2 regions of the Anaerocolumna sp. AGMB13020 genome follow, and region 2 is predicted to be linked to the other one. Evidence: predicted binding sites of a transcription regulator. Region 2 holds the regulator's gene; the other holds the start of a gene.
The links. The regulator Rex, encoded in region 2, represses fermentation and respiration genes when NADH is low (regulators of the CRP and FNR family bind a similar motif). The targets are predictions, from matches to a motif close to ATTGTTAANTANTTAACAAT.

Region 1 (4,890 bases), 2.8 Mb from region 2:
ATTATTCTATTCAAGAAAACTATATGCGGTTTCTACCAGGTCTAATGTTTATGAAATTTAAACTTTTATATAAGTTAGGGCAGTATGACAAAGCAAAAGAATTTTACGATCAGACAATCTGTCTTTATAAAATAACAAAACAGTTTAAAGTACTGGAAGATCTGGAAAGCACGATAGCAGAAAACTATCCAGAAATCTTCAAGGATCATAAGTCCAATACAGAAGAGGAAACGTTATAAAAATAATATTGACGTGAAGAAAACGGGTTCCCATAAAGCACGAGAAATTACATCGTTTGTGCAAAGAGAACTTGGGGGAGAGGCACAAATGGTTACAGAGTTGGAGCAATTCTTAGAAGCATACATAGACAAGCTTGAGCTGTCAGGGGAAGAGCTAAGAGAAAAAGAAATGCCCTGGATTTCAGAGGAGCTATATTCCTTATATGAAAGAACGGGCAATCGTCTGGAATTTGAAGCAGTATATTTTGAACGCAGAAAATATCTTGCAGTATTTGGTATGCTTGCTGTAATCAAAAGAAGAGTAAAGGATATCAGGAAGCTGGAAGAGATTATGCTTGATATCTGCCTGGAGGAATGCTGGGCGCTACCGCCTCACGTGGACAGAATCAATAATCCTGTATGGAGAAAGACCATCGATTTATTTGCGGCAGAAACTGCGCAAGCCTTGTCAGAGATCATATACCTGTTAAAGGATGAAATAAACATAGCAGTTTATGAAAGTGTGAGAGATAATGTTTTAACCAGAGTGTTAACACCTTTCTATCGTAGTACTGCACCTTATAGCAGCTGGGAGCATGCGACCCATAACTGGTGTGCTGTCTGCAGTGGTTCGCTGGGCAGCGCCTCCTTTTATATGCTTAAAAATAAGCCGGAAGAATTAGAACCTGTAATAGCACGTATTACAGATTCCCTTGCGTATTACCTGAAAGGTTTTCCGGAGGACGGCACCTGTATGGAAGGGATCGGTTATTTCACATATGGAATGACCTACTTTACAACCTTTGCAGGGCAATTAGCGGAATATAGCAAGGGAAGGCTTAACCTGTTCAAGAATGATAAGGTCAGACGTATAGCTGAGTTTCAGCAGAAATGTTACTTTGAGGAAGGACTTTCCGTTAATTTCTCCGATAGCGACAGTCATACCAAATATAAAATGGGACTTACCTTGCAGCTTGCGCTGCAATATGAAACGGTTAACCTCCCGCCAATTTTACTTGCCGGGGATTATGACACAGACCCCTGCTTCAGGTGGGCAGCTATTTACAGAGACTACATTTGGACAAAAGAGTATATCGAAGCCCTTAAGGCAGGTGCGATAATAGAACGGAACCTGCACCTGAATGCGCAGGATACACTAAAGGATGCCCAGTGGAATGTCATGCGCAGTAAGAATAAAGCAGGCCTTGCTATTAAGGGGGGGCATAATGATGAACCCCATAATCATAATGATATAGGAAGCTTCCTCTACGTCTATAAGAAAGATATGTTCCTGGCGGAGCTGGGAGCTGGAGAATATACCAAGGATTATTTTGGAAACGGCAGATATGACATTCTGTGTAACAGTTCCTTAGGTCACAGTATTCCAATTATAAATGGCAAAGGGCAGTTAAGCGGCAGAGAACATGCCTGCACTTACTTTTATACAGATAAGGCGTTTGAAACTGTAATTAATCTGGAAAAGGCTTATGAAGAGAATAATATAAAAAGTATCAAAAGATCGGTGACTTTTAATCCAGAGGATGGTTCAGTGTGGCTGAGAGATGATTTTCAATGTACTGAGAGTACTACTTCAATCAGGGAAAACCTGATAACTGGTATTAAACCGGAAATAGAGAAAAACAATATCTTATTAAAGAAAGGCTCTTCCAACTGCAGGATTACAGTAGAGGATAAGGATGTAAGAATCGAAGTCAAAGCTGTACTGCACAGTGACCATGAAGGGGTACAGCAAGAAGTATATCTGGTACAGTGGGAATTGCCGCTCCTCAAGGAAATCTCCTCTGTCATAACCATAAATATAGAAGAAAAATAATATCATGTCATTTAAAGCATCAGCTCTCATTAATATGAGCGGATGCTTTTTTGCTTCAGGAGCAGAAAATTACATGGATTTTACTTGGAAAAGATTGTTAAATATTTATTAATTTCACAAAATATTACATTCCTGATGATAGAAGCATTTTCCATATTAAACGAATTACTTTCATAGAAATACGTCATAAAAAAAGTATTGGTAGGAAATTTTGTCGAAGTTGATTGTTAAAATATAAACAAATACACTAAAAAATTCATTAAAAATATTAAATTTTTAGGCAAAAAACAAATAATAGTTTTGCGTTGTTTATAAAACGGGTGTATAATTAGACAGAATCACGTAAAAAGTGATTGGAAAATAAGCAGATATTATAAAATCAGCCTATGCAGATAGCAGCCAAATGACGACTTGCAGTCTGAAGACTTCTTTTTATTATTACCGGCTTTATATCAATTGACGGCAAGGTGACGAATATGAACTTAATTACTACACTCATTTTATTTCCATTGGCAATAGCAATCCTCTCCTTTGTTATAAGACAGGATAAAATAAGAAATGCTATTGTAACTTTAGGGGCTGCAAGTATCGCCCTTCTAACCGTTCTGGTAACCGTGAGATATTTCGGAGACGGTATTACTTATTCTTATCATCAAGAAGAGGGAATTTCATACCTGATAATGTGTCTTGAGATTATAATCGCAGGTTATGTTCTTGTGAAGAGCATCAGGGACAAAAAGTACTTAGTGACTGTATTTGCGGCGATACAGACACCTTTGATCCTGTGGTTTGAATTATCCGCAGGACATCATATCCAGATAGTGAATCAGATTGTATATGATAAGCTGTCAGGTATCATGGTACTTATTATTGGTATCATTGGCAGCCTGATCTGTATCTATGCAGTGGGCTATATGAAGGATTACCACCATCACCATAAGGAATATGCAGAGAGAAAATCCTTTTTCCTGTCCATCCTGTTTTTATTTCTCTCCGCTATGTTCGGACTGGTGCTGAGTAACAATCTGACCTGGCTTTATTTCTGTTGGGAGGTTACTTCTCTTTGCTCTTTCCTGCTAATTGGATATACAAGAACAGAAGAGGCAAAGAGCAATTCCTATCGTGCGTTAACCATTAACCTTGGTGGCGGACTTGCTTTTGCCGTTGCCATCGTATTTATTGGATTACATTATGATACCCTTGAGTTATCAACGCTGATTTCTCTTGAACCTGAAGCCATAGCAATGGTGCCGGTCTTCCTGATGTCTGTGGCAGCTCTCACAAAATCTGCCCAGTTTCCCTTTTCCTCCTGGCTCCTTGGAGCTATGGTGGCACCTACACCTTCCTCCGCACTGCTGCATTCCGCGACTATGGTTAAGGCAGGCGTATATCTGATTATCAGACTTGCACCTATGCTTGGGGATTCACCGGTGGGGATTGCGGTAACGGGAATAGGTTGTGCTACCTTCCTGTTAAGCTCACTGGCAGCAGTTACTCAAAGCGATGGCAAGAAGATTCTTGCATATTCCACCGTTGCCAACCTGGGGCTGATTGTTATCTGCGCCAGTATCGGAAGTCAGGAAGCACTTTGGGCAGCCATCCTGCTGATTATCTTCCATGCTTCTGCAAAATCTTTGATGTTTTTGTGCGTGGGTTCCATCGAGCATCAGCTGGGCAGCCGTAATGTAGAGGATATGGGAGATCTGGCATTGGTATCCAGAAAACTGAATCTATTTATGTTTATTGGTATTGCAGGAATGTTCCTGGCACCTTTTGGTATGCTTATCTCTAAATGGGTGGCAATGAAAGCATTTATTGATTCCAGACATATACTGGCTGTTATAGTGATTGCTTACGGCAGCGCCATCACCCTGTTCTATTGGACGAAATGGATGGGTAAACTGGTGTCCGGTTCCAATCGGAAGCAGGAAAAGGAGCATTCGTTTTCCCTGTTTGAAGAACTGCCTATTATCATACATGTCATAATTGTTATCGTTTCCTGTTTTGCCTTTCCGCTTATCTCTGATTATGCGCTTGTTCCCTATTTGACAGAGCTTTTTGGTAAAGATGCGGTAATACCTATTGGTACAAGTGATGTCAACCTTATGATAATGATGCTTGCCATGCTGATTATCATTCCTATTAGTTTTATTCCTCTTTACAAAGGAGATAAAAGAAGAATTGTGCCTATTTATATGGCTGGGGAAAATACCGGAGATAATGAGACCTTCTATGGAGGTCTTGGCGAGAAAAGGAAAGCGGAGATGCGTAACTGGTATCTTTCTGAATATTTTGACAGTAAGAAAATGCTGTTCATCGGTAATATTATCGCAATACTTATACTGGTGCTCGGCGTAATACTTCTAATCGGGGGGCTTGCTCAATAATGCTGATACTTAAAATAATTGTAATCATTCTATTAACACCGATAGCAGGAGGACTGCTTACGGGCATGGACAGGGTAATTACTGCAAGAATGCAGGGAAGACAAGGTCCGCCTCTGCTTCAACCCTTTTATGATGTATTAAAGCTCATTCAGAAAGAAGCCATAGAAGTTAACCTGATGCACCGTTTTTATGTGTATCTGTCCCTGATCTTTGTAATACTGACCTCAGTAATACTTCTTCTGGGCGGGGATATACTGCTGGCGGTCTTTGCCCTTACCCTGGGTTCGGTACTGTTTATACTTGGCGGATATGCCTCCAACTCGCCTTACAGTCTGATAGGTTCGGAAAGAGAGCTTCTTCAGATGATGGCTTACGAGCCTATGGTACTGCTTACCGGAATCGGTTTCTATCTGGCAGATAAGAGCTTTTTCATTTCTGACATTATTAAAAA
Region 2 (4,890 bases):
CTCATTGGTCAATATCTTGACTAAGCCGGCTCCCATACGGTATGCTGCCTTGGCAGAAAAATAAGCTGCCCCTGACATATCTGCTGAACCCGCTATAACAAGGATCTTTCCATAACTGCCTTTATTTGAATAGGCTTTCCTATTGGGTATTAAATTTAAATCTTCCTTATTAAAGGTATAGTGATGGAATGGAAGCTTAAGGTATTCAGGTGCTGCAAACCCAATATCCGCAACTGTTATAACCCCTGCATATTCACATCCGGGAAAAAGTACAAGTCCTAACTTAAGGTATCCAAAGGTTATTGTATAGTCTGCCTTCACTGCTGCCCCTAAAGGAAATCCAGAATCGGCTGATATTCCTGATGGTATATCAACAGCAAATACCTTCTCTTTTTTTAATCTGTTTATTTTATCTATTATATTCTTATATTCACCCTGAATATCTTTATTTAATCCGATGCCGAAGATGGCGTCTATAAGAATCGTGTTTTCATCAATAGTATATTCCGGGGTATCAATATTGCTAACTATTTCAACACCGAAATTCACAGCAATTTCTAATTGCTGCAAAAACAAGGCGGATGCCTTATTCCTGTCACCCACCACATATATTGCTGCTTTGTACCCTTTACAGGTTAGAATCCTGGCAGCCGCAATTCCATCAGCTCCATTATTCCCTGTACCGCATAAAGCAAGTATTTTCAATTTTGTATCTTTCTCACAGCTTGAAGTTATGATATGTTCATCAATTACTTCTGCTACCTTTAAGGCAGCACGCTCCATCAAAACAATAGCAGGTATCCCCATTTCTTCCGTGGTTTTCCTGTCAACTTCCTGCATCTCATTACGCTTGACCAGATATTTCATATAAACCTCTTTTATAAACTTGACTTTCTGAATACCTATCTACGTATTTTCTGAATACTACGAATTAATGCTTTCTCCAACAGCAAAAGCACTGGCGAACTCCTTTGTGTTTGTGATAGTTACCAGTATCCTTTGACATGCAATTTTATCGGCAGCCTCTTTGGCTCCTTTCAATAAATTCACAAAAGGTTTCCCGTATTCATCCCGCAATACTTCTATATCTGAAGGATGAATTCCTCGAAAACCCAGACCCAGCATTTTTACAACTGCTTCTTTTACAGCAAAATTTCCGGCAAGCTTTCTTCTGTCTGTCTGAGCAAGTTCTAACTCTTTTGGAGTAAAGATTCTCCTGCAGAAATGTTCCCGCTCACAGGCTTTCATGACTCTTTCGATTTCAATTAAATCTGTACCGATACCAACAATCATGCTATTTATTCCTTTTTATCTCTTCATCCAGTTCCTGCAATAGTTCCGGTCCCAGCAGATCATGCATGTAATTATAGATATCTGCATTTTTCATTTCCATATCCTGTTTCTCTAGGATTTTTATTTTCAGCTGTTCTCGGATGTTTTGAATCCACTTATTAATCTCATTGATTTTCTCTGTGTTCTCACTGAGCCGTCTATAGCAGATTTGTGAACTTTCTATTATTAAAGCTTCGTTAGCCGCCTTAATTTGATAAGGCAGATCAACCAGTTCATTCTCTGAGTCTTTTACTTTATCGCCAATTTCCCTTATCAGTCTCTGGTTCTGATCAAGTTTCTTTTCTTTGGCTTTTCCCAGCTTTGTGTCATTGACATCCATGTGAGTGATAATCTCACCCATCAGTTGATTCTTTATCTTCTTGTAATCCTTTAAATCATTGGTAAGTTTGCCTTGCTGTTTCATCAGCTCATCCAGTTTATTTTCCATTGCTTTGATGTGAACAGGTTTATCATAATCCGGAAACAGCTGATGCCAGCGTTCATCCAATACTACTATTGGTATTTTCTTACCCTTAAAGATTTTTTCAAAGTTTATGTCTTCCTTTTTTCTCATGTATACTTATACCCCATTTCTGGTGCAAGCTTTCGCTTTGGTGTCCTTTTTAATTATTATCGGATGAAATGTCTTCTTCCGTAATACCTTGGGACTCTTCCAAATCTTTTAGGGTATAGGATAATCTCATAAGACTTTCTAACAGATGTACATTCTCTACAATGACATCGGAGGGGAGATTTAAATCTACTGGCGCAAAATTCCAAATGGCTTTAATACCTAAGGCCACTATTTCTTTAGCAGTCTGTGGTGCCTTTATCTTTGGTATGGTCAGTGCGGCTATATGAACCTTGTTGCTCTTCACAAATTCTTCCAGTTCATCCATCATCTGTATCTGAGTTCCCCTGATTGATATTCCTTCCAATCGCGGGTTAACATCAAAGATACCCTTAATCATAAATCCTCTTCTTTCAAAATCACCATAGTTTGCCAATGCCTGTCCCAAATTACCCGCTCCTATGATGATTACATTGTACTTTCTGTCAAGTCCTAATATTTTTCCAATCTCAGTAAACAGATATTCAACATTATATCCGTACCCCTGCTGTCCGAACCCACCAAAATTGTTCAAATCCTGCCTTATCTGGGAGGCAGTAACCTTCATCCTCTCGCTTAACTCCTTAGATGAAATACGTACCACGTCATTTTCCAGCAGTTCTCCCAAGTAACGATAATATCTGGGTAAGCGCTGTATTACGGCTAATGAAATTTCTTTCTCTTGCACTTCTGACCCTCCTTTATTTTTTATAACTGAAAGCAGGTAATTCAATATTGCAAATTAAAACTGATATATGCATATATTCATTAACCTGCTTTTGATTTTCTTATGTTTAAAGGAATGTTTTAAGTAAACTGTTTTTACTCTTCCTGTGTAAAAATACGGTATTCAGGTATTTCTACAGAAAGGATCCTACAAATTCTTCATTTAACTTAATTTACTCCTGAATATAGCTTTCTAATAAGATATTATATGTGAATGATATTTATTTGTCAAATGCTGATTCCTATATGAATTTTCCAATAATTCCCTCGGTTTATCTGCCGGCGCGTATATTTAAAACCGTTCTGTGCTCCAGCGATATATTCTCAAAATAACGTTCTCCGCCTTCTCCAATTGGTGCTTGTGCCACCAAACCAACTTTGATTGTCTGACTGGCGGGCAGAATAAAATAACGCATCATATCATATTTTATACCATCCAAAGAATAGTGAAAGGCAAAGGCATCTCCTACCCTGGCTGCCTGAAGCCAAACCTCATTTCCTTCTATATTACAGCCGTTTGCATCATCAGACAAGGGATTTGTTACAACACTGACAACTGCATTGGTGTCAAAATCCGTCTTCTCAAAGCAGGCCTTAGCCCAGATGCTGTCATTCTCCATTAACATTATCGTTGCTGCATCAAAGGTATCCAAAAAAGCATGAGATACCTTGGCTCTAAATACAAAATCCCCAAAAATTTCTGTATAATAAAATGGCGCATTATCACGTACAAATACTCCTGTCCCACGGAAGAAATCACTCTGCCCGGGTGCTTTTATCACAATTCCTTCTTTTGTATATCGAATACTGCTTTCATTTAACCATTTAAAATCTTTGAAAAATTTCTTACTCATGTGTAAACCCCTTTCCTAATTGGCTTATAATAGTATCTGCGCTGTAAATTACAACCTTCCCGCAGTCTGTAACAGGCACTTTTTCTACATGATATCATTGATACAGGCACTTTTTCAAGTTATTTATCTCACTTAATAACGGAAGTAAATCTTTAACAAAAACTTTGTACATAATCCGAGTTTCTTCTTGAGACCTCCATCAAAACAACAGATCAGCCATAATCTCTCTCTTATATGTCATCCTCTTTGGTTTACCTTAGCTGGGACATGTCAATTACTTGACTTTTTACAGTCATTCCTTTATGATTCTAAATAGAAATCCAAAGAGAAAGGTAATTTGAAATGATTTTAGCATGCAGAAATATTTCTAAAAGCTTTGGAACAGACCAGATTCTTAGCAATGTTTCTTTCCATGTAAACGAAAGGGAAAAAGCCGCTGTTATCGGTATTAACGGCGCAGGAAAATCCACCCTTTTTAAGATTATTATGGGAGAACTGGCACCGGACGACGGAGAGATTATATTTGCAAAGGGTTGCAGTGTTGGTTATCTTGCACAGCATCAGGGACTCTCCTCTGAAAATTCCATTTATGATGAAATATTAACCGTCAAACAGGATGTTATTGATATAGAAACCAAGGTTCGCCAGCTGGAGGAATCCATGAAGGAGGCATCCGGAACCGAACTGGAGCAGATGCTTTCTGCCTATACAAGATTAAATCACGAATTTGAATTGAAAAATGGCTATGCTTATAAAAGTGAAGTTATTGGCATTTTAAAAGGACTGGGTTTTACTGAAGAAGAATTCTCAAAACCTGTCACTACATTATCAGGCGGTCAGAAGACACGTGTTGCTCTTGGTAAACTACTCCTAAGCAAACCCGAGTTAATCCTTCTGGATGAGCCTACCAATCATCTTGATATGGAGTCTATTGCCTGGCTTGAAAACTTTCTGGTTAATTATCAGGGTTCTGTTGTTGTAATAGCCCATGATCGTTATTTTCTTGATAAAGTTGTAACAAAGGTCGTAGAGTTGGAACAGGGTAAAGCCGTCTCTTATGATGGTAATTACACAGCTTATGCCGATAAAAAAGCCATGCTGCGGGATGCAATGTTAAAACATTATCTCAATCAGCAAAGAGAAATCAAACATCAGGAAGAGGTAATAGCCAAACTTCGTTCCTTTAACCGTGAGAAATCCATTCGCAGGGCTGAAAGCCGTGAAAAGATGTTAGATAAAGTAGACCGCCTGGATAAGCCGGTTACTTATGAGCCCCAGATGCACATTAACCTAGAGCCTTCGGTAATCAGCGGTAATGATGTGCTGCGAGTTGAAGGACTTGCTAAATCCTTTGGCAGCTTAAAGCTA

Region 1: a site for Rex is predicted at 2,276-2,295, ahead of R2R35_RS09165 (NADH-quinone oxidoreductase subunit 5 family protein). Genes of this name have one in related genera too.

Annotation. Positions count from the first base shown of each region.
Region 1 covers NZ_CP136910.1:2,306,823-2,311,712, reverse strand. The annotation lists gene R2R35_RS09175 (helix-turn-helix domain-containing protein) at 1-239, shown strand, start outside; gene R2R35_RS09170 (heparinase II/III family protein) at 328-2,052, shown strand; gene R2R35_RS09165 (NADH-quinone oxidoreductase subunit 5 family protein) at 2,529-4,439, shown strand; gene R2R35_RS09160 (respiratory chain complex I subunit 1 family protein) at 4,439-4,890, shown strand, end outside.
Region 2 covers NZ_CP136910.1:5,087,781-5,092,670, reverse strand. The annotation lists gene R2R35_RS21440 (NAD(P)H-hydrate dehydratase) at 1-867, opposite strand, end outside; gene acpS (holo-ACP synthase) at 925-1,293, opposite strand; gene R2R35_RS21430 (hypothetical protein) at 1,295-1,906, opposite strand; gene R2R35_RS21425 (redox-sensing transcriptional repressor Rex) at 1,956-2,630, opposite strand; gene R2R35_RS21420 (DUF1349 domain-containing protein) at 2,941-3,522, opposite strand; gene R2R35_RS21415 (ABC-F family ATP-binding cassette domain-containing protein) at 3,865-4,890, shown strand, end outside.